Regions from separate parts of the Streptomyces sp. NPDC055189 genome, predicted to be linked through region 4. Evidence: riboswitches for the same ligand, from Rfam matches in the RefSeq annotation. Region 4 holds a riboswitch; each other region holds the start of a gene.
The links. Region 4 has a riboswitch for cyclic di-AMP ahead of ACWFR3_RS42130 (M23 family metallopeptidase). Riboswitches for the same ligand answer to the same signal wherever they lie in the genome.
Positions count from the first base shown of each region.

Region 1: another riboswitch for cyclic di-AMP. It lies ahead of ACWFR3_RS35150 (C40 family peptidase); the one in region 4 lies ahead of ACWFR3_RS42130 (M23 family metallopeptidase).
Region 2: another riboswitch for cyclic di-AMP. It lies ahead of ACWFR3_RS45265 (LysM peptidoglycan-binding domain-containing protein); the one in region 4 lies ahead of ACWFR3_RS42130 (M23 family metallopeptidase).
Region 3: another riboswitch for cyclic di-AMP. It lies ahead of ACWFR3_RS12890 (NlpC/P60 family protein); the one in region 4 lies ahead of ACWFR3_RS42130 (M23 family metallopeptidase).

Region 1 covers NZ_JBSGSG010000072.1:21,652-26,692, forward strand. The annotation lists gene ACWFR3_RS35135 (amidase) at 1-162, opposite strand, end outside; gene ACWFR3_RS35140 (ATP-dependent Clp protease proteolytic subunit) at 511-1,176, shown strand; gene ACWFR3_RS35145 (hypothetical protein) at 1,184-1,492, shown strand; cyclic di-AMP (ydaO/yuaA leader) riboswitch at 1,856-2,019, shown strand; gene ACWFR3_RS35150 (C40 family peptidase) at 2,023-2,496, shown strand; gene ACWFR3_RS35155 (DUF6328 family protein) at 2,627-3,133, shown strand; gene ACWFR3_RS35160 (LysE family translocator) at 3,150-3,785, opposite strand; gene ACWFR3_RS35165 (LysR family transcriptional regulator) at 3,926-4,837, shown strand; gene ACWFR3_RS35170 (ATP-binding protein) at 4,826-5,041, opposite strand, start outside.
Region 2 covers NZ_JBSGSG010000145.1:2,011-7,051, reverse strand. The annotation lists gene ACWFR3_RS45275 (DinB family protein) at 1-600, opposite strand; gene ACWFR3_RS45270 (hypothetical protein) at 782-1,168, shown strand; gene ACWFR3_RS45265 (LysM peptidoglycan-binding domain-containing protein) at 1,165-1,881, opposite strand; cyclic di-AMP (ydaO/yuaA leader) riboswitch at 1,884-2,048, opposite strand; gene ACWFR3_RS45260 (glycoside hydrolase family 15 protein) at 2,883-4,769, shown strand.
Region 3 covers NZ_JBSGSG010000013.1:113,296-118,336, reverse strand. The annotation lists gene ACWFR3_RS12895 (ATP-dependent DNA helicase) at 1-1,909, opposite strand, end outside; cyclic di-AMP (ydaO/yuaA leader) riboswitch at 2,153-2,309, shown strand; gene ACWFR3_RS12890 (NlpC/P60 family protein) at 2,318-3,520, shown strand; gene ACWFR3_RS12885 (hypothetical protein) at 3,602-3,955, opposite strand; gene ACWFR3_RS12880 (NlpC/P60 family protein) at 4,274-5,041, shown strand, end outside.
Region 4 covers NZ_JBSGSG010000112.1:3,372-8,412, reverse strand. The annotation lists gene ACWFR3_RS42150 (TetR/AcrR family transcriptional regulator) at 1-327, opposite strand, end outside; gene ACWFR3_RS42145 (alginate lyase family protein) at 544-1,755, shown strand; tRNA gene ACWFR3_RS42140 (tRNA-Met) at 1,817-1,890, shown strand; gene ACWFR3_RS42135 (PP2C family protein-serine/threonine phosphatase) at 2,101-3,348, shown strand; cyclic di-AMP (ydaO/yuaA leader) riboswitch at 3,619-3,765, shown strand; gene ACWFR3_RS42130 (M23 family metallopeptidase) at 3,777-4,862, shown strand.

The sequences.
Region 1 (5,041 bases), on a different contig from region 4:
GTCCAGGTGCGCCTGGACGACCTCGCGCGCCGACAGCTCGCGGGCGCGGATCCCTGCGGCGAGTTCACGGGCGGTGAGGTGGACGAGCTCGGCGCCGTCGGAGATCTGACGGGTGCCGGGGGCTTGGTGGGCGGCGGGGGCCTGGTGGGCTTCAGGATTCATGCGGGGCTTTCGGCTCGGGGCGACTGACTGCTGACAACTGACAACCGACGCGAACACCTGGCAGCCGACGGACGGCCAACCGGACGCCGAGTTCGCGACGGTTCGCGACGGTTCGCGACGGGTTCGCGACGGGTTCGCGACGAGCCGGAGTATGCCCACGCCGCCGCTCCCGCCACCCGGCCCCGCACGCCGCGCCCCTGGCTTTCAGCGGGCGGCTGAAACGCGGCGCATCTGTTGACTCCGGCCGATCACCCGAACACGCTCCTCCCGACGACGTTACGTACGTCCTGTACATTTTTTACAGGAACCCTCGGGGAGCAGCCGCCCCCGGCAGAGGAGAGACGTGCCATGAACCGACCCTTCGCCCGCTATGTCCTGCCCGAGTTCACCGAACGCACCAGCACGGGGCAGCGGACCCTCGATCCGTACTCGAAGCTGCTCGAGGAGCGCATCGTCTTCCTCGGCACGCCGATCGACGCCACCTCGGCCAACGACGTGATGGCGCAGTTCATGCACCTCGAATACCTGGCGCCCGACCGCGACATCTCGCTCTACATCAACTCCCCCGGCGGCTCGTTCAGCGCCATGACGGCGATCTACGACACGATCCAGTTCGTCACCTGCGACGTGGAGACGGTCTGCCTGGGCCAGGCAGCTTCGGCGGCCGCCGTCCTGCTGGCCGCGGGCACCCCCGGCAAGCGGTGCGCGCTGCCCGGTGCCCGGGTGCTGATCCATCAGCCGTCGCTCGCCGAGCCGATCCACGGCCAGACGACCGATCTGGCGATTCAGGCCGACGAACTCCTGCGCACCCGAACGCAGTTGGCAGAGCTGCTCGTCCGGCACACGGGCCGGAGCCCCCAGCGCGTCGCCGCCGACATCGAGCGCGACAAGATCCTCAGCGCCCCCGAGGCCGTCGAGTACGGCCTGGTGGACCGGATCATCGCGAACCGCAAGTCATCCCTCGACACCCCGCACCTCGACGCCCCGCGTCCCAACACCCCGGAAGCGGGGTGAACCGCCGGTGCTGCCGCCCGAACTCCCCCCGTTGCCCGCACTCACCCGCGCCGAGGGCGAGTTAATCGACCGGTATCTCGAAGTGGTCGACCTGGTGGGCCGGATCAACCCCGCCCGCGCATCGGACACCTATGGCGGACTGCGCGCCGCCCAGGCCCTGGTCGGCAGCGCGACAGCCCTGCGGGACGCGCTGACGCTCATGCACCAGCGCGGCGAGAGCGCCGTGCACGCGCCGACGCTGGCCAGGGCGCTGCGCGTGCTTGACGGGGAGCGGCGAGCCGGGCGGGTCACCGTGCCGCCTCCGCAGGCGTCCTGAGCCCCCGTCACCACGGCCCTGACCCCCGAACCGTCCGGACCCGATTCCAAACGAACCAAACGGGCTACCTCGTTCGGCGTAGACATTCGTAGTCTTTCGAGCCGTCTTCGGTTGCGTCAGATGCGTACGCGTGGGCCGGAATTCTTCGTTCCGGTGCTGGTCGAACGATGCTCGGACCCCTTGGTCCGATCCCGGATCCGACCCTGTCCACCCGAACGGTTCAGTCGTGAGGAGGTTCACAAAACGCCGTTTCGGCTCGGAATTTGACCACTTGGCGGGTCAAGATCCCTTCCGACGACAAGCCCCCGCCACAGCGGCGGGGCGATCCGGGCGGACGCCGAGTCCTGCCGCCGCCCGGATGACCGGTCGACATCGGTGCATCGGCAGGAGTGGAGGACCCAGGCATGACGGGTCGGTCCGGAAGGTCCGGACGCCGACCCTTGGGGTGAAGCCGCACATCGCGGCCGGGCAACTTCGCCAGCCCGAATCCGACAGGTCATCCTTCACAGGCGGCTGACGAAGGGTTGCGCATGACTGCGCTGAATCATGTTCCGTCGCTGCTCACCAGGGCCGGTTCGGTATCCGCCCTCACGCTCGCCGTCGTAGGCGGCACGCTGGCGGCTCCGGGACTCACGTCGGAGGCCGAGGCCGCGACGCACGCGACCAAAGCGCTCAAGATCGCTGCCTCGAAGAAGGGCTCTCCGTACCGCTACGGGTCGACGGGTCCACATCGGTTCGACTGCTCGGGCCTGACCCTCTACTCGTTCAAGCGCGCGGGCAAGAAGCTGCCACGCACCGCCGCACAGCAGTACAACAAGACCCGTCACATCTCCGCGTCCAAGCGCGAACGCGGCGACCTGGTCTTCTTCCACTCCGGCCGGAACGTGTACCACGTCGGCATCTACGCCGGTAAGGGCCGGATCTGGCACGCCCCGAAGTCGAACACCGTGGTGCGGCTCGAGAAGATCTGGACCAAGAGCGTCTGGTACGGCAGGGTGCGCTGATCACCCGTCACCGATCTACGGCTGTCGGACGGTGGCGGCCTCACCGCCACCGCTCGACCGGCCCCCGTCGGGCGTTTTGACCGGCGCGTCCGTCAGGCGTGGAGAGCGTCGACGCGGATACTCGTGCGCCATGGCCGAAAACAACAGCTCCACCGCTGCGGGCGAGCCGTCGCGCAACGAGACGACCTTCGAACGCGCCGACCGCAACTTCTCGGAGATCCTCCAGGAGCTGCGCGTCACACAGGCCGGGGTGCAGATCCTCTTCGCGTTCCTGTTGACGCTCGCCTTCACCGAGCGCTTCCCGTCGCTCGACACGGTGCAGCGCGCCACGTACGTCAGCACGCTGCTGCTCGCCGTCCTCGCCGCGGCGCTGTTCACGGCACCGGCCGCCGTGCACAGGTCACTGTTCGGGCGGCAGGCCAAACCGCGGATCGTGCGGGTCTCGTCCCGCCTCGCCGGGTTCGGCCTGGTGGTCCTGGTGTTCGCGGTCGCCGGTGCCGTGCTCCTGGTCGTCGACGTGGCGGTGGGCAGGACCGGCGGGATCATCGCGAGCGCGGGCACGCTGGTGGTGTGCGCGGGCCTGTGGGGCCTGCTCCCGCTCCTGGTGCGTCGCGCGGCGGACAGGGACAGCGAATAGGCCACGCCGGACGATGTCAGCCGAGCAGCGCCTCGGTGAGGAGCACCAGGCCGAGCGCGCTGAGCACGACCCCGGTGCCGCCCTCGATGGCGCGGGCCACGCGCGGTTTGCGCAGCCGCCGGCCGAGGCGGTCCACCAGGAGCGCGACGACCGGGAACCACACCAGGGCCAGGGCCACGATGATGGACGCCAGCAGCAGGGTCCTTGGCATCGCGGGGCTGCCCGCGGGCACGAACTGGGGCAGCACGCTGAGGAAGGTGATGGGCGCCTTGGGGTTGAGGGCGTTGGTCAGAAAGCCCTGCCGCAGGCTGCCCCCGACCGCCGTCGGCTCGCCGCCCCCGCCGTGTGTGGCGGCGAAGTCCCGGAGCGGACGCGCCGCCGACCGCAGCGCCCGGTAGCCGAGATGGAGCACGTAGGCCCCGCCCGCGATCTGCAGCGCCCGAAAGAGCGTGGGCACCGCCGCGAGGACCGCCGCGACCCCGGCCACCGCGAGCGCCGTGTGCAGCACGAGCCCGCCCGCGACACCGACGGCGCAGACGACTCCGGCGCGGCGGGAGGCCAGCGCGTTGCGCACCACCACCGCGAAATCGGCGCCCGGTATGGCGACCATGCCCGCGGCGACCCCGGTGAAGGCGACCAGTTCTGCGTCCATGGCACCCAGCCTGCCGTTCTTCTGCCTTCAGCAGGTATGTGCAATATCCTGACTCTGCCTAAAGCAGGCGTTTAGCCCCACGCCGACGGACAGCGCCACGCGGTCCCACCGCCCGTCGGCCCCCTGCACCGGGAGAGACCATGTACGACCCGACACGGCTGGCCGCACTGGTGGCGGTCTCCGAGGCCGGGTCGATCACCCGTGCCGCCGAGCGCCTCGGCTACACCGTGCCCGCCCTCTCCCAGCAGCTGGCCAAGCTCGAACGCGAGGCGGGCACCGCACTTCTGGTACGGCATCACCGCGGGGCACGTCTCACCGGCGCTGGCGAGTTGCTGCTCGCCCGGGCGCGCCGGGTCCTGGACGAGATGGAGCAGGCCCGGCACGAACTGGCCCGGCTCGCGGGGCTGTCCGGCGGCAGGCTGAGCGTGGGCACCTTCACCAGCGCCGGGATCCATCTGGTGCCGCCCGCGCTGACCGCGTTCCGCCGCGCCCATCCGGACATCGATCTGACGGTACGGGGCTATGAACCGCCGCTCGGCGTCGCGGCCGTGGCGGCGGGCGAGGTCGATCTGGCCCTCACGCACACGTACGAGCCGATGGAACCGGTGCCGCTGCCCGCGTCCGTGACCGCGGAGCCGGTCCTGGTCGAGGAACTGGTCCTGGTGACCTCGCCCGGCCACGCGCTCGCCAGCGCCCCGGCACGGCTGCCCCTGAGCGAGCTCGCCGGTCACCCGCTGATCAGCATGGCGCCGGCGCATCGGCCCCGCCGGGCCGTGGAGTCCGCGCTCGTGGCGGCCGGAGCGACGCCCTCGGTCCTGGTGGAGACCCCGAACTACGCCCTGGTGTGCGCGCTGGTCAGCTCCGGCCTCGGCATCGCCGTCGTACCGGAGATGGTCGCGCGGACCGCGGTGATGCCGGTGGGGGTGCGGGCGCTTGAGCCGGGGAATCTGCGCCGTACGATCTCGGTCGTCCACCGCACCGACGAGTCGCATCCCGCGGCGGACACCTTCCGGGCGCTGCTCAGGGGCGCCTTCGGGCGCTCAGCGGGTTGAGGGCCAGGCCGGGGTCGCCGCGTCGCCGCGGACCTGCGCGGTCCACGGCAGCGCGATCCAGACCGTCTTGCCGCCCTCGGGGGTGGGCGTGACCGAGAGACGGCCGCCGCACTCCATGGTCAGCCAGCGGATGATCACCAGGCCGCGGCCGTTGTCCTGCTGGACGGCGGCGGGCAGCCGCTTGGGGTAGCGGGGGTGGCTGTC
Region 2 (5,041 bases), on a different contig from region 4:
TCAGTCCTTGCCGGCTTCCCGCGCCACGCGCTCCAGTCGGCTCCGGTGGTCCTGCCACCACGCCTGGTCGCCCGGCGGCAGGCTGTCGTTGTTCTGCAGGTATCCGACGGAGCCGTCGATGAACTCCCGCACGATGTCGGCGTGCCCGGCATGCCGCTGAGTATCGGTGATCACGCGCACCAGAATGTGGTGCAGTGTCACTTCACTGCGCTCCTCGGGCCACCACGGGACGTGGCCGGTCGCATCGAGCGGCAGCATCGCGATTGTGCTGTCGGAGTGCTCCCACGCCTGGTGGTACAGCCGCACGATGTCTTCTCGCGACTCGTCCGCGGCCGCCCACATGTCCGAGTTGAGTTCTGGGTCCCGCGTGTACCACCAGGACGGCGGCGCCTCGTCGAAGAACGGCCGCCCGAACGTGTCGCCGAAGTATCCCAGTTCCACGCCGGCGACATGCTTGACCAGCCCCAGCAGGTTCGTCCCCGTGGGAGTCAGCGGGCGGCGGATGTCGTACTCCGAGAGCCCGTCGAGTTTCCACAGCAGGGTGTCGCGTCCGTCTTGCAGGTATCGGAGAAGGTCCGCTTTCGGACTCGGTTGGGTCATGCGGAGCAGTGTTGCAGTCGGCACTGACAGCCGGGATGCGCTGGACGCCTCGGCTCGCACCAGTCTGACGTACCGTCAAAAGCCCCTGGTCTTCGCCTTCGTGCAGAGCAGCAAACCGGTCGCACCCGGGGCACCGGTCTGGCTAGCCTTCCGGCTGGAGCGAGAAGAGAGGAGCCGGACCGTGCGGCGGAAGTCCCCGCAGGAGAAGAAGCGGCTGAGCTACCGGAAGGACCGGCGCAACGCCTACGGCGAGAACGACAAGAGCTCCCGCAAGAGCATCCGCCGGAACAAGCGGGCGTCCAACAGCGCGAACCGGCGGCTCGAACATCTCGCTCTCACGCAGGGAGGCCGCTCCCGCGACACGGCCGACGCCGATGCCGGTGCCGACGCGATCGAGCAGAGGCTGGCCCGACGGCGGCCGAAGTCCTGGAAGAAGTTCCCCGACGCGCCGCTGGGGCAGGTCGTCGCCAAGGCCCTGGAACGGCGGGCCCGCATCCCCTCACAACGGCCGGAGCCCCGGACACATGGTGTGCCGGGGCTCACAGCGGATGGAACGGGGTCGGTCTAGTACGGGCCGTTCACGTTGTCGATCGAGCCGTACCGGTCGGCCGCGTAGTTGCACGCAGCGGTGATGTTGGCGACGGGGTCGAAGCTGTCGGTCGACGTGCCGGGCACGTGGTAGGCCTCGAAGGTGGGGTCGATGACCTGCAGGAGTCCCTTGGACGGCGTTCCGGCCACAGCGTTGGAGTCCCAGTTGTTGGTGACCTGGGGGTTGCCGGAGGACTCGCGCATGATGTTGCGGTGGATGCCTTCGTAGGTGCCGGGGATGCCGTGCTGGGCCAGGACGTCGAGCGACTCCTTGATCCAGCCGTCCAGGTTGTTGGTGTAGGTCTTGGCGGCGGCGGGCTTGGCGGAGAGCGTGTCCGACCGCTCGGAGCGGTCCGCCCGCTGGGCCGGGGCCTTCTCGTCGAGGGTGAGCTTGACTCCGGGCTGGATCAGCTTCGGGTCGTTGCCGAGGGCGCTGCGGTTGTCCTCGTACAGCTTCTTCCAGCTGCCGTTCACGGTGTGCTCCCGAGCGATCTTGGCGAGGGAGTCACCTGCGGCGACGACGTAGGTCTTGGGGGCTGCGGCGGGCTTGACGGCTGCGGCGGCCGGCGCCGCGCTCGCGGTGGTCGCGCCCAGCACCGGGAGGACGAGCACGGCCCCGCCCGCGCCTGCGGCGGCGATGTTGCGGTTGAGCGAGCTGGACTTGGGGCGGCGGTGCTTACCCTTTGCAGGCATGACGAATTCCTCTCCGTCGCCTGCGAGGTGAGCTGTCGGGTTCGGACGGGAGATGTCCGGTCGCACTGCGAATGCGACTTCACCCCGAGCCGTTCCGGAATCCGGATCGGCGGCTTACCTGGGTCCCCCGCTCCTGCCGTGCGTGAGTGTGTGGGTGGGAAGGGTTTCCGGACAGCGGCAGGATTCGGCGTTCCATCCGGATTGACTTTGACATTAAGCGAGAAAGCCGGGAGGGAACAAGACACGAATTCGCATAGGCAATGTCCGAGATCATTCCTCGGCGATAAGGATCTTTCGCTCTCATTGATCAAAAAGGCCAACTTTCGCCGCGCGCAACGGAAGTATGCGCAACGGCTTCCCTGGGGCCGCGGTCGGCGGCGTGACCCAATTCACTGAATCGAGCACGCGCAGGGTCGCCTTAATTGGGCCGAACATTCGGTAAGGCGGACGTCGGTAAGCGTATGCCTTTAATGGCATGAAAAGTTGTTTCGCAGTGCAAAAGTGGACATAAAGGTAGTTCGCTTTACGTATCAAAGCGGGCATATCGGCGTACTGTCGATGTCGCCCCGCCGCGCCTTCTCTTCTCGGCGGCATGGGCCGACAGGAGGCTGGCGATGGCGATGGCGATGGCGGTGAGAGGCGACGGGCATGCGGTGGGGGCTGTTTGGGATGCCCTGCCTTGAGTCCGCAGCGCTACCGCAGTGCGCGCGCTATCAGCAGAATCGGACCGCATCCTGGATGTGACGGCATATCAACATTCAATTCACGTCTGTGCATCAGCAATTCTTGCCCCCTGGCAGCTGATTCCCGTAACTCCCTTCCCGGGGACGGAAATTCGCGCGTCGACGTAACGAGATCCCGCCCGACGCCCCGTAAGGCGTTCGGTCGCGCCGCCGCAGGAGCGGCCGGGGGCCTCCTCCGCGCACCGCCGAAAATCGTGAAACACCCGCCAGTATCCGCAGTTACGGCAGAGCGGCGCTGTACGGTGGCCCCCGGTTTCAATGCGGGCGGAAGGCTCAGGCGTGGACTACCAGGACGCGGAACACCGGCCGTATCTGCCCATCGCCGAGCACGGCCTGATCGGGGATCTGCGTGGCGCCGCCCTGGTGGGGACCGACGGGCGCATCGACTGGTTCTGTGCGCCGCGGTTCGATTCCCCCAGCATTTTCGGGGCGCTCCTGGACGCGGAGCGGGGCGGGGTCTGGGAACTGTCGCCGCTGTGCGCGACAGCCTCCCGCCAGCAGTTCTACGTGCCCGACAGCGCCATCCTCATCACGCGCTTCCTCACCGAGGAGGGCATGGTGGAGGTGCAGGACTTCATGCCCATCCTGCGCCCCCACGACGAGCAGCACCACCAGCGGCTCGTGCGGCGCGTGGTGGCCGTGCGCGGCCGCATGCGCATGCGCGCCCGGATCGCTCCGAGCCTGGATTACGGGCGCGCCCGCCACCGCACCGTGACCGGGCAGGGCGAGGTCCGCTTCATCTCCGAGGACCTGACTCTCGTGCTGCGCAGCGATGTCCCCCTGTCCGCTCAGGAGGATGAGGCCCACGGCGAGTTCGAGCTCGACGAGGGCAGCCAGGCCTTGTTCGTCCTGGACGTCGGCGAGAGCGCGGGGCAGGAGAGGTCTGCCGGTCCGCTGGATCCGGGGGAGGCCGACGAACTGTTCGACGGTACGGTCGGTTTCTGGCGCGGCTGGCTGAAGCGGTCGACCTATCAGGGGCGATGGCGTGAGATGGTGCACCGCTCCGCCCTGACCCTCAAGCTCCTGACCCACGAGCCCACGGGCGCGATCATCGCGGCGCCCACCCTGGGGCTGCCGGAGCGCATCGGCGGCGAACGCAACTGGGACTACCGCTACGTGTGGATCCGCGACGCCGCCTTCTCGCTCTACGCACTGCAGCGCCTGGGCTTCACCGACGAGGCCGAGGCGTTCGTCGGGTGGCTGACGCGGTGTCTGGCCCGGACCGGCACGGACGAGGAGCCGGGTCCGCTGCGCGCGATGTACACCATCGACGGTGACGCGGAGCTGCCGGAGCGCGAACTCACCCACCTCGAGGGGTACTGCGGCTCCGCGCCGGTGCGTGTGGGTAATGCCGCCGCCCGTCAGCTGCAGCTCGATGTCTACGGCGAACTGGTCGACTCCATCTACCTGTTCAACAAGTACGGGACGGGCATCTCCCACACGGCGTGGGAGGACCTGACGGAGATCATCGAATGGCTCCTGGAGAACTGGGACAGCAAGGACGAGTCGATCTGGGAGACCCGCGCCGGCCGCCAGCGGCACACCTACTCGCGGCTCATGTCCTGGGTGGCGGTCGAGCGCATGGTGCGCATGGCACGCCAGCGCGGCCTTCCCGCCGACCTTGCCCGGTGGATCGACGCCCGGGACGCCATGTACCGCCAGATCATGGAAGAGGGATGGAACGAGGAACGCGGCAGCTTTGTGCAGCGCCTCAGCGACAAGGACGGGCCGTCCTGCGACGTCCTCGACGCGTCACTGCTGATCATGCCCATGGTCAAGTTCGTCGCACCGCGTGATCCGCTTTTCCTCTCCACCATGGATGCCATCCAGGAGTCCCTGGTCGTGGACTCGCTGGTGTTCCGCTACGACCCGGCCGAGGCTCCCGACGGACTGGACGGCACCGAGGGGACGTTCTCGATCTGTTCCTTCTGGTGGGTGGAGGCGCTGACCCGCAGCGGCCGGATCGAGGAGGCGCGGCTGGCGCTGGAGAAGACGTTCACCTTCGCCAACCACGTCGGCCTTTACGCAGAGCAGATCGGCACCACCGGCGAGCAACTGGGCAACTTCCCTCAAGCCTTTACCCATCTGGCGCTGATCAGCGCGGCAGTCAACCTGGACCGCTCCGTGGACTCCGCCGGGGCATGAACGTGTGCGACCGCCACACCTGAAGCCACCTCACGTGTGAACTTCGACCGTTTGGTCGACACTTGATCGTCCATGTTTCCTCCTCCTTGTTTGAGGGCCCGCTCGTCGCCTTCAGGCACGAGCGGGCCCCACCCCCCCACAGAGGTATGGATGGAGACCGGCTCAACATGCCGTCGCGGCAAGGGAGTTAGGGAGGGGGGCTCCGGTCGCCCTCAGGCCCGGGCTGGGCTCCCGGCGCACTACCCGGCGCGTAGGGCCTGCCCTGGCCGCTT
Region 3 (5,041 bases), on a different contig from region 4:
CCGCAGCGCCCGCGACCGTGCCGGCGCCTGCTTCCGGGTCCGCATCCGTGTCCGTGTCCGTGTCCGCGTTCTCTTCGCCCCCGGTCGCCCCTTCGCCGCCTTCAGCGGCTTCGTTGCTTTCGCCGTTGTCCTGCTCGAACTCCAGCGCCACGGCGGCGAGTTCCTGGAGGTTCTCGATGCGCGTCTCGTCCTGCGGGTCGGTCGAGGCCTGCAACTCGGCCAGATACCCGGTCCGTTCGAGTACGGCTTCCAGCACGACGGCAGGGCCCGCGCCGGACTCGACGATGGTCCGCAGCTCCTCCATCAGCGTGTTGAAACGCTTGACGGCGTTCGCCGAGCGGGACGCCATTCCGTACGCCTCGTCGACGCGCTTCAGTGCCTGCGGGAAGGAGATCTTCTCGCGCTGCGAGAGCGCGTCGATCATGGCCTCCGCGCGGTCGCCGATGCCCCTCTTGGGTACGTTGAGAATGCGCCGCAGCGGGACGGCGTCCTCCGGATTGGCGAGCACGCGCAGATACGCGAGGACGTCCCGGACCTCCTTGCGCTCGTAGAAGCGGACGCCGCCGACGACCTTGTAGGGCAGGCCGACGCGGATGAAGATCTCTTCGAAGACACGGGACTGCGCGTTCGTCCGGTAGAAGATCGCGACATCGCCGGCCTTCGCGTCGCCCGCGTCGGTGAGCCGGTCGATCTCGTCGGCGACGAACTGCGCCTCGTCGTGCTCGGTGTCGGCGACATAGCCGATGATGCCCGCGCCGGCGCCCGCGTTGGTCCACAGGTTCTTCGGACGGCGGCTTTCGTTGCGCTCGATGACGGCGTTGGCCGCGGTCAGGATCGTCTGCGAGGAGCGGTAGTTCTGCTCCAGGAGGATCGTCGTCGCGTCCGGGTAGTCCTCCTCGAACTGGAGGATGTTGCGGATCGTGGCGCCGCGGAAGGCGTAGATCGACTGGTCCGCGTCGCCCACGACGCACAGCTCGGCGGGGTCGTCACCCTCGCCTCCGGAGGGGCCGACCAGCTCGCGCACCAGGGCGTACTGGGCGTGGTTGGTGTCCTGGTACTCGTCGACCATGACGTGCCGGAAGCGGCGGCGGTAGTGCTCGGCGACGTCCGGGAACGCGCGGAACATGTTGACCGTCGTCATGATCAGGTCGTCGAAGTCGAGGGCGTTCGCCTCGCGGAGGCGCTGCTGGTACATCGCGTACGCCTGGGCGAGCGTCTTCTCGAAGCCGTCGGAGGCCCGGCCCGCGAATTCCTCCTCGTCGATCAGCTCGTTCTTCAGGTTCGAGATCTTGGCGCTGAAGGACTTCGGCGGGAACTTCTTCGGGTCGATGTCCAGGTCGCGGCAGACCAGCGCCATCAGACGCTTGGAGTCGGCGGCGTCGTAGATCGAGAAGGAGGAGGTGAAGCCGATCGTCTTCGACTCGCGGCGCAGTATGCGCACGCACGCGCTGTGGAAGGTCGACACCCACATGGCGTTGGCGCGCGGCCCGACGAGCTGCTCGACGCGCTCCTTCATCTCGCCCGCGGCCTTGTTCGTGAACGTGATCGCCAGGATCTGCCCCGGGTGCACGTGCCGCTCGGCCAGGAGATGAGCGATGCGGTGCGTGAGGACCCGGGTCTTGCCGGAGCCCGCGCCCGCGACGATGAGCAGCGGGGAGTCCGCGTGCACGACGGCCGCGCGCTGGTTCTCGTTCAGCCCGTCGAGCAGGGCCGCCGGGTCGAGCACGGGGCGCGGTGCCCCGCCTCGGTAGTGCGCGTCCCGCGGTGTGGGCGCGTCGAACTTCCCGTCGAACAGATCATCCGGGATTGACTCCGGAGTGTTGTCCTCGGGCGGCGGCGGGGGCTCTTCCTCCGAAGCCCGCGAGGGCTTGAGGTCCGCCAGGAAGCTGTCATCAAAGAGGCTGCTCATCGCCTCCCGAGTCTAGGCGGCCGCACTGACAACCCGCTCCGGGTTCCGGCCACGTCACTCCGGCTACGCCCTGCCCGCGGACGATCACTCTCCGCTTCAGCGCGACGTGCCCGCGTCAAGAGCTTCGTAAAGTAACGAAAATGTATCGGGCATATCGAACATCAACCTTCACACGGACCACACGAGTTGGCTAGCGTGCTGCGCGGGCTGCTCGTACTCCCACCGGCGAACCCCGCCGGGAACGGGTGGCCTCCGCCGAGTTCGATCTCCTCGGAGCCGGGGACCCACGATGAACTTGGGGTGAATCGGTCCCGTACGCAGTACGGGACTGTAGGGCAACCTTCCGGAACCACCCGCCCGAACCCGACAGCTAACCCGGTAGGCGGTCTACGGAAGGAGTCGCCTCCCTTGGCGTCGCACCGCAAGCCGCGGAACCGCATTGCCGCCCTACGCGCCACTCCCGCCATCGGCATCACGACGGCGGCCCTCACCTCCGTGGCCCTGCTGTCACAGAGCGCGCAGGCGGCGCCGTCCGCACCGCAGAAGCCCAGCCTCGAAGAGGTCCAGAAGAAGGTCGACGATCTCTACCACCAGGCGGGCGTGGCCACGCAGAAGTACAACTCGGCCAAGGAGCGCACCGACAAACAGCGCAAAAAGGTCGACACCCTGCTCGATGATGTGGCCGAGCGCACCGACAAGCTGAACGAGGCCCGCCAGGAGCTGGGCTCCTTCGCCGCGGCGCAGTACCGCACCGGCGCCGTCTCCGAGACGGCCACGATGATGCTGGCCGACGACCCGCAGGGGTACTTCGACCAGAATCACCTGTCGGACCGGCTGACCGCGCGCCAGAAGAAGGCGGTCGACGACTACCAGACGAAGCAGGCCGCCGCGACGAAGCAGCGCACGAAGGCCGCCAAGAGCCTTCAGACGCTGAGCGACTCACGGGACGACCTCAAGACGAGCAAGCAGACGGTCCAGAAGAAGCTGGGCCAGGCGCGCACGATGCTCTCGGAGCTGACGGCCGAGGAGAAGGCGCGGCTCGCGGCGATCGAGAAGAAGAAGGACGAGGCGGCCAAGCGCAAGGCCGCCGAGCTGGCCCGCAAGCAGGAGGCCGAGGCGGAGGCCAAGCGCAAGGCGGCGGAAGAGGCCGCGGCCGAGGAGCGCGAGAAGAACAAGGAGACCCCCGACTCGGGCTCCGACACCGGCTCGGGCACTGGCTCGGGCACGGGTTCCGGCTCCGGTGACACGGACAGCGGTTACGCGACGAAGGCCGCGAAGGTCATCAACTTCGCGGAGGCGCAGATCGGCAAGCCGTACGTGTGGGGCGCCACAGGACCCGACTCCTACGACTGCTCCGGGCTCACCCAGGACGCGTGGAAGGCCGCGGGGATCTCCCTGCCGCGTACGACGTGGGACCAGGTGAAGGTCGGCACGACCGTGAAGACCGCCGACGCCAAGCCGGGTGACCTGGTCTTCTTCTACGACGACATCAGCCACGTCGGGATCTACATCGGCGACGGCAAGATGATCCACGCCCCGAAGCCGGGTGCGAACGTCCGCACCGAGTCGATCTACTACATGCCGATCCACAGCGTGGTGCGGCCCGCCTGACGGTCACGACCATCACTCACGGAAAACGGCCCTCCACGCGCGCGTGGAGGGCCGTTTCCGTGATCTGCGAGTCGGGCGGGATCAGGTCCACAGCACCGCGATGAAGATGTTCACGACGGTCAGCAGCCCGACGGCGCCGAACATCCCCTTGTCCACCTTCTCCTCGTCCCGCTTCACGTAGACCAGCGCGAGGATCACGATCAGCACGGCCATCTTGATGCCGATCTTGAGGTTGTTGACCGGGTTGTCGTCCGCCTGGTTGAGGCCCACCAGGATGACGCCCGTGACGAGCATCGTCAGCGCGCCGTGCAGCATCGCCGGGTTGAAGCGTGCCGTGCCCTGGCCCATCTGCTTCATCTGGGTGAGGAAGCCGCCCAGGAGCGAGGCGATGCCGATGATGTGCAGACCGACGAAGAGATGGGTGAGAACGTCCATGGCTCCGGAGCCTAGCCGGGGCATATCACCACTCCGCAGTCAGGTGGGCCGCAAGCGCCGCATCGGTCACGCACCCGCGCGAAGGGGATCCGGCCCGGCGGATCGTGCGGTCATATACGGACACCGGCGGCACACTTGCGTCAGTTGCGCACAATCCGTCACCAAGCCGTGACGGCGAGGTTTAGCGTCCTTCGTCAGGTGACCGGCTCCCCACCGCCGCCCGCACCAGGGGCGGCAGTCGGCCACCACCGCCGAGAATCCGGCGGCGGACCGCTCCCCTGTGCGGTCCGCCGCCGGAACCTTAAGGAGCCCCCCTTCGTGGCAGCGCACCGCAAGCCCAGACAGCGCTCGCTCAGTGGCCATACGGCCCGCACCGCCGCCACCATCGCCCTTGCCGGGGCCGCCACGGCCACCGCCTTCGACGGCACGGGACACGCGGATCCACGGCTCAGCCCGGCCGAGGTCAAATCGAAGGTCGACGCGCTCTACCGCGAGGCGGAGATCGCCACCGAGAAGTACAACGGCGCCAAGGAGAAGTCCGAGAACGCCGAGAAGTCCCTGGGCGAGCTGCGTGACGAGGCGGCCCGCAAGACGGAGAAGCTCAACTCGGCGCGCGAGGGCCTGGGTTCGATAGCTGCCGCGCAGTACCGCAGCGGTGGCATCGACCCCGCCGTCCAGCTCGCGCTCTCCTCCGACCCCGACCAGTACCTCGAGCGTGCCGCGCTCGCCGACCGGGCCGACAGCCGCCAGGCATCGGCCGTCTCCGGTGTGCGGAAGCAGCTCCAGGAGCTCGACCAGCTGCACACCGAGGCCGACGACACACTCACGCACCTCAAGTCCCGCCAGGCGGAGCTGAAGAGGCACAAGAAGACCGTCACCGCAAAGCTCGACACGGCCAAGGGGCTCCTGTCACAGCTCACCGGCGACCAGCGTGCGGAGCTCGCGGGCGACGGCGGTCAGGACAGGGTCTCGCGTGCGGCCGGCCGCGACGGCTCCCCGAACGGCCCCGGCAAGGCCCCCAACGCCCGCGCCTCGGCGGCCGTCTCGTACGCCTACAAGGCGCTCGGCAGCCCGTACGTGTGGGGC
Region 4 (5,041 bases):
GGTGTCCGCGCAGGCGATCGTGGCCGTCCGCCAGTCGGTGGGGTCGGTGGACCGCGGGACGTGCATCTCGCCGTAGACCGCGTCCACGACCAGCTCGATCAGCTCGTCCTTGTTGGCCACGTGCGTGTAGAGCGAGGTGGCGCCCGCGTTGAGGCGGGTGCCGAGCTTGCGCATGCTGAGGGCGTCCATTCCCTCTGCGTCGAGCAGCCGGACGGCCTCGGAGACGATCTGCCCCCGGCTCAGCGAGGGCTGCTCACGCCGCCGCCGCTCGGGGCGGGTCCATACCGATAGGACCTGCTTCTCGTCCGTGTCGTCGTCCGCCGGCATACGGCGACCTCCCTGTCTGCTGGGTCTGCTGGGTCTGCTGGATGTCCTGATGCGCCGGTCTCGGAGACCGGCCCCGTCAGGGTAGCCCTCCGCGCGAACAGCGTACGAGCTCGCGTACGGTGTTCGGCCGCTCGCCCGAACGGCCCCGCTTCGCCTGCGGACCCGCGTCCCCGGGGCGACGCTGAGCCTGCCAGGTGGCCGATCCGGAGGTACAGCATGGGTTCCGTACGACGGGCTCTCGTGATGGTGCTCGTGCCGCTGCTCGCCGGCGCATCGGCGGCCTGCGGCGGATCCGGCGGCGGCACCGACGGGGAGACCGCGCGGGCCCGCCCCGCCGAGCAGAGCTTCGAACACCCCGGCGTGCTCGTCAGCAAGGCGCAGCTGAAGCGTGTGCGCGACCATGTCGAGGCGCGCGAGCAGCCCTGGCTCGCGGCGTTCGAGCAGATGCGGGACAGCAAGTACGGCGCGGCCGGCTACCAGGCCAAGCCGTACGCCGTCGTCGGGTGCCCGGCGGGCACCCGCGCCGGACAGGGCTGCGTCGAGGAGCGCGAGGACGCCATCGCCGCGTACACCCAGGCCCTGCTCTGGAACGTCACGGGCGAGCGCGCGCACGCCGAGAAGGCCGTACAGATCATGGACGCCTGGTCGCGGGTGATCACCAAGCACACGGAGGCCAACGCGGGCCTCCAGACGGCCTGGGCCGCCTCCACCTGGGCACGCGCGGCCGAGGCCGTGCGCTACACCTACGACGGCTGGACCGACGGCGAACTCCTGCGCTTCGAGCGGATGCTGCGCAATGCCTACCTGCCCCAAGTACGCGACGGAGCGGCCGACTTCAACGGCAACTGGGATCTCCTGATGGCCGACGCGACCATCAACATGGCGGTCTTCCTCGACGACCACGAGTCCTTCGAGAAGGCCGTGACGCATTTCAGGACCCGCGTTCCCGCCTACTTCTATCTGAAGTCGGACGGGCCGCTGCCCGTGTCGCCCGCGAACAGCGGCATCAACACACCGGAGAAACTCCGGAAGTACTGGTTCGGGCAGCAGACTTTCGCCGACGGGATCTCCCAGGAGACCTGCCGGAACTTCAAACACGCCAGCTACTCCCTCGCGGCCACCGCGCACATCGCCGAGACCGCCTGGCATCAGGGCGTGGATCTGTACGGCGAGGTCAAGGAGCGGCTGCTCGCCGCGCTCGAATTCCACTCCAAGTACCAGCTGGGCGCGAAGGCGCCCCAGTGGCTGTGCGGCGGCAAGGTGCAGCGGGACATGGGGCCCGACACCGAGGTGGGCCTCAATCACCTGCGGGAGCGGCTGAAGCTTGACCTGCCGGAGACGGAGCGGTTCACGCGAAAACAGCGGCCCGAGGGGACGGACGGCCTGTTCGTGGCGTGGGAGACGCTGACGCATGCCGGGAACGCGTGAGCGCCGATTCTCCACCGGTTCGCTTTCACTCCCCCTGATGGCGTAGAGTTGCATTCAACGGCGCGGGGTGGAGCAGCTCGGTAGCTCGCTGGGCTCATAACCCAGAGGTCGCAGGTTCAAATCCTGTCCCCGCTACTAAAGACCGAAGGCCCGGATCCAATGGATCCGGGCCTTCGGTGTTTCTGCGTCGGTGTTTCTGCTTCGCTGTGTCTGCTTCCGTGTTTCCGCGTGCAAAAGTGCCACCCGGTCGGCCCACACCGGTCGCCCCGCGCCGCAGCTCCGGGAACCCTGAATGAACGTGGTCATGGATCTGGTCCTGGCCGCGGAATTCGGCGGGAGAAACCGGTGGGGCAGCGAGGAGGAAACGGCGGCGGGGGCGCGGGCAGGTCCGTGCGCCGCGATCCCGTCAAGGGACCCCGCACGGGTTCCGGGAAGGGCTCCCGCATGGGTTCCGGCACCGGACGACCCCGAACGGGCTCCGGCACAGGCCCCGTCGTCAGGCACGAGCGGGCGTTCGTGCGGACCCTTCCGCTGCTGCTCATCGTCGTCGGGGTCGTCTACGACATCTCGACCCCGGCCGCGTTCACCGCGGCGCCCCTCTTCACCGCGGCGCCCCTCATCGCCGCCCCCCTCTACTCGCTGCTCGGCACCGTCCTCGTCGGCGTGGTCTCGTGCGCGACCGTCCACTTCCTGCACGTCAGGACCAACACCACCACCGACGTCGAAGCCGTCACCGAACTGCTCACGGTCCTCACCGTGGCCGTGCTCGCCGTCCTGATCAACCGCGTCGTGTGCCGCAGCGACGAACAACTCGCCTCCGCCCGCTCCATCGCCGAGGCCGCCCAGCGCGCCGTACTGCCGCAGCCGGATCCCCGGATCGGCGGGCTCGATGTCGCGGCGCGGTACGAGGCCGCGGAGGCCGACGCGTTCATCGGGGGTGATCTGTATGCCGTGCAGGACACCTCGCACGGCGTACGCGTCATCGTCGGCGACGTACGGGGCAAGGGCATGGGCGCGGTGGCGGCCGTCGCCGTGGTCATCGGGGCGTTCCGGGAGGCCGCCGAGCAGGAGGCCACCCTTGAGGCGGTGGCGCAGCGCCTCGAGCGCGCCCTCGCGCGTGAGGGCACGCGACGCGACGGGCTCGACGACTTCGAGGGGTTCACCACCGCCATCCTCGCGGAAATCCCGCACGGCGGTGGTCTCGTACGCCTCATCAACCGCGGGCACCCCGGGCCGCTCCTTCTGCACGGCGACGGACGGCTGTGCGTCCTGTCCGCGACCGAGCCCGCGCTGCCGCTGGGGATGGGGGAGCTGGGCGCCTGGCCGGACCGCGCGGACGAGTCGGAGTTCCCGCCGGGGGCGATGCTGCTGCTCTACACCGACGGGCTCTCCGAGGCGCGTGACCGACGGGGCGAGTTCTACGATCCGGCCGCCCGGCTCGGCGGCCGCATCTTCCCCGGACCCGATGGCCCGGACGCGCTCCTGTCGACGCTCACCGAGGAAGTGTGGCGGCACACCGGCGGCGGGACGACCGACGACATGGCGCTGCTCGCGGTGCGACGGCCGTCGGCGCCGGGGGACGGCGTCAGGTGACGGAGATCCGTGTCAGGTCACGTAGATCGATGTCACCGGCCGTGACTGAAGGACACCACTCCGCATAACAACTGACGTACTGTCAAGGAATTGTGAAGCTCCGGTGTGTGAAGAAGTGGCGTCAACTCGCCCCGTTCCGAACCCCCGTGTCCCGTTAAGTACAGGCCAATGCCGTTAACGATCAGTCGGAACGGCTTGGAATACGACCCCGCTGTCTATTAACGTTCGATAACGCAGCGCGGTCGTCCCAGCCGTCACTCGAGTCGGCTCCGCGCGCACGCGCCTAATCCCGAAAGGGAGCCGGGGAACCACTAATTGGGGTGAATCGGACATCCGTGCATCCGTGCCGGCTGTCCGTAGGAGACCTTCCTGCTCCGAACCCGTCAGCTAACCCGGTAGGCGAGAAGGAAGGAAAGGAGTGCGCCCCCGTGGCGTCCAACCGCCCTGCCCCCCAAGGCGCGTACGTACCGAATGACAACGATTTCGGTGGGTATGACGAAAATTCCTGGGAGGAATGGAATCCCACCGAGGAGTCCATCCGTCCCGTCCGCGGCAGGCACCGCGTCCACAAGCGGGGCGGTGGCGGGCTCGCCCGCAGCTCCACGGTTCTCGGCGTAGGCGTCATAGCCGCGGTCGGCGCGGGCGGCATAGCCACCGCGCAGGGCGGCAAGCCCCCGGTCTCCATCGAGATGCCGGACATGTCGGCCGTCACGGACTCGCTGCCGGAGGCCAAGTCGCTGCCCGGCGTGGGCTCTTTGATAGCCGGCGACTCGGACGACTCCGCCGCCGCGGACAACGGCGTGACGGTTGCCGCCGCTCCCCTGAGCGCAGCGGGCCTCAGCACCGCCGATGCCGAGCAGGGCAGCACGGACGCCGGCGAGGCACTGCGGGCGCGCATCATGGAGCAGGCGGAGAACCAGCAGGACCAGGCGGACGACGCGGTCCAGAAGGCGGCCGAAGAAGCCGCCGTGAAGCAGGCCGCCGAACAGGCCGCCGCCAAGCAGTCCGCGGCCGAGAAGAAGATCGCCGCCGAGAAGGCCGCCGCGAAGAAGAAGGCCGAGGCGGAGGCCAAGAAGAAGGCCGAGGCGGAGCGCCTGGCCAAGCTCGCGAAGAGCTACACACTGCCCGTCGGCTCGTACACGCTCACCGGCACCTTCGGCCAGCCCGGTTCCATGTGGTCCTCCGGCTACCACACCGGCCTGGACTTCGCGGCTCCGACGGGCACGCCCATCAAGGCCATCCACTCCGGCACCATCAAGGAGGCCGGCTGGGCGGGGGCGTACGGCTACCGCACGGTCCTCGAACTCGACGACGGCACCGAGCTCTGGTTCTGCCACCAGTCCTCGATGAGCGTCAGCGTCGGCCAGAAGGTCACCACCGGCGAGACCATCGGCCGCGTCGGCGCGACCGGCAACGTCACCGGCGCCCACCTCCACCTGGAGGTCCACCCGGGCGGCGACTCCACCGGGGTCGACCCGGCGGCGTGGCTGCGCGGCAAGGGCCAGTCGCTCTGAGATAGCCAGTAGCCCCGGAACTCCGGCGGTCCTGGCGACAACCCCCCGACGCCAGGGCTGCCGGTTCGGCGTGTGCCGGTTCGGCACCTCCCGGTTCGGCATGTCCCGGTTCTGCACGCCCGCCATCCGGGTGCCGCGGACCGGCCCAGCGGAATGCTGTGATCCGTATGGGCGTTGAG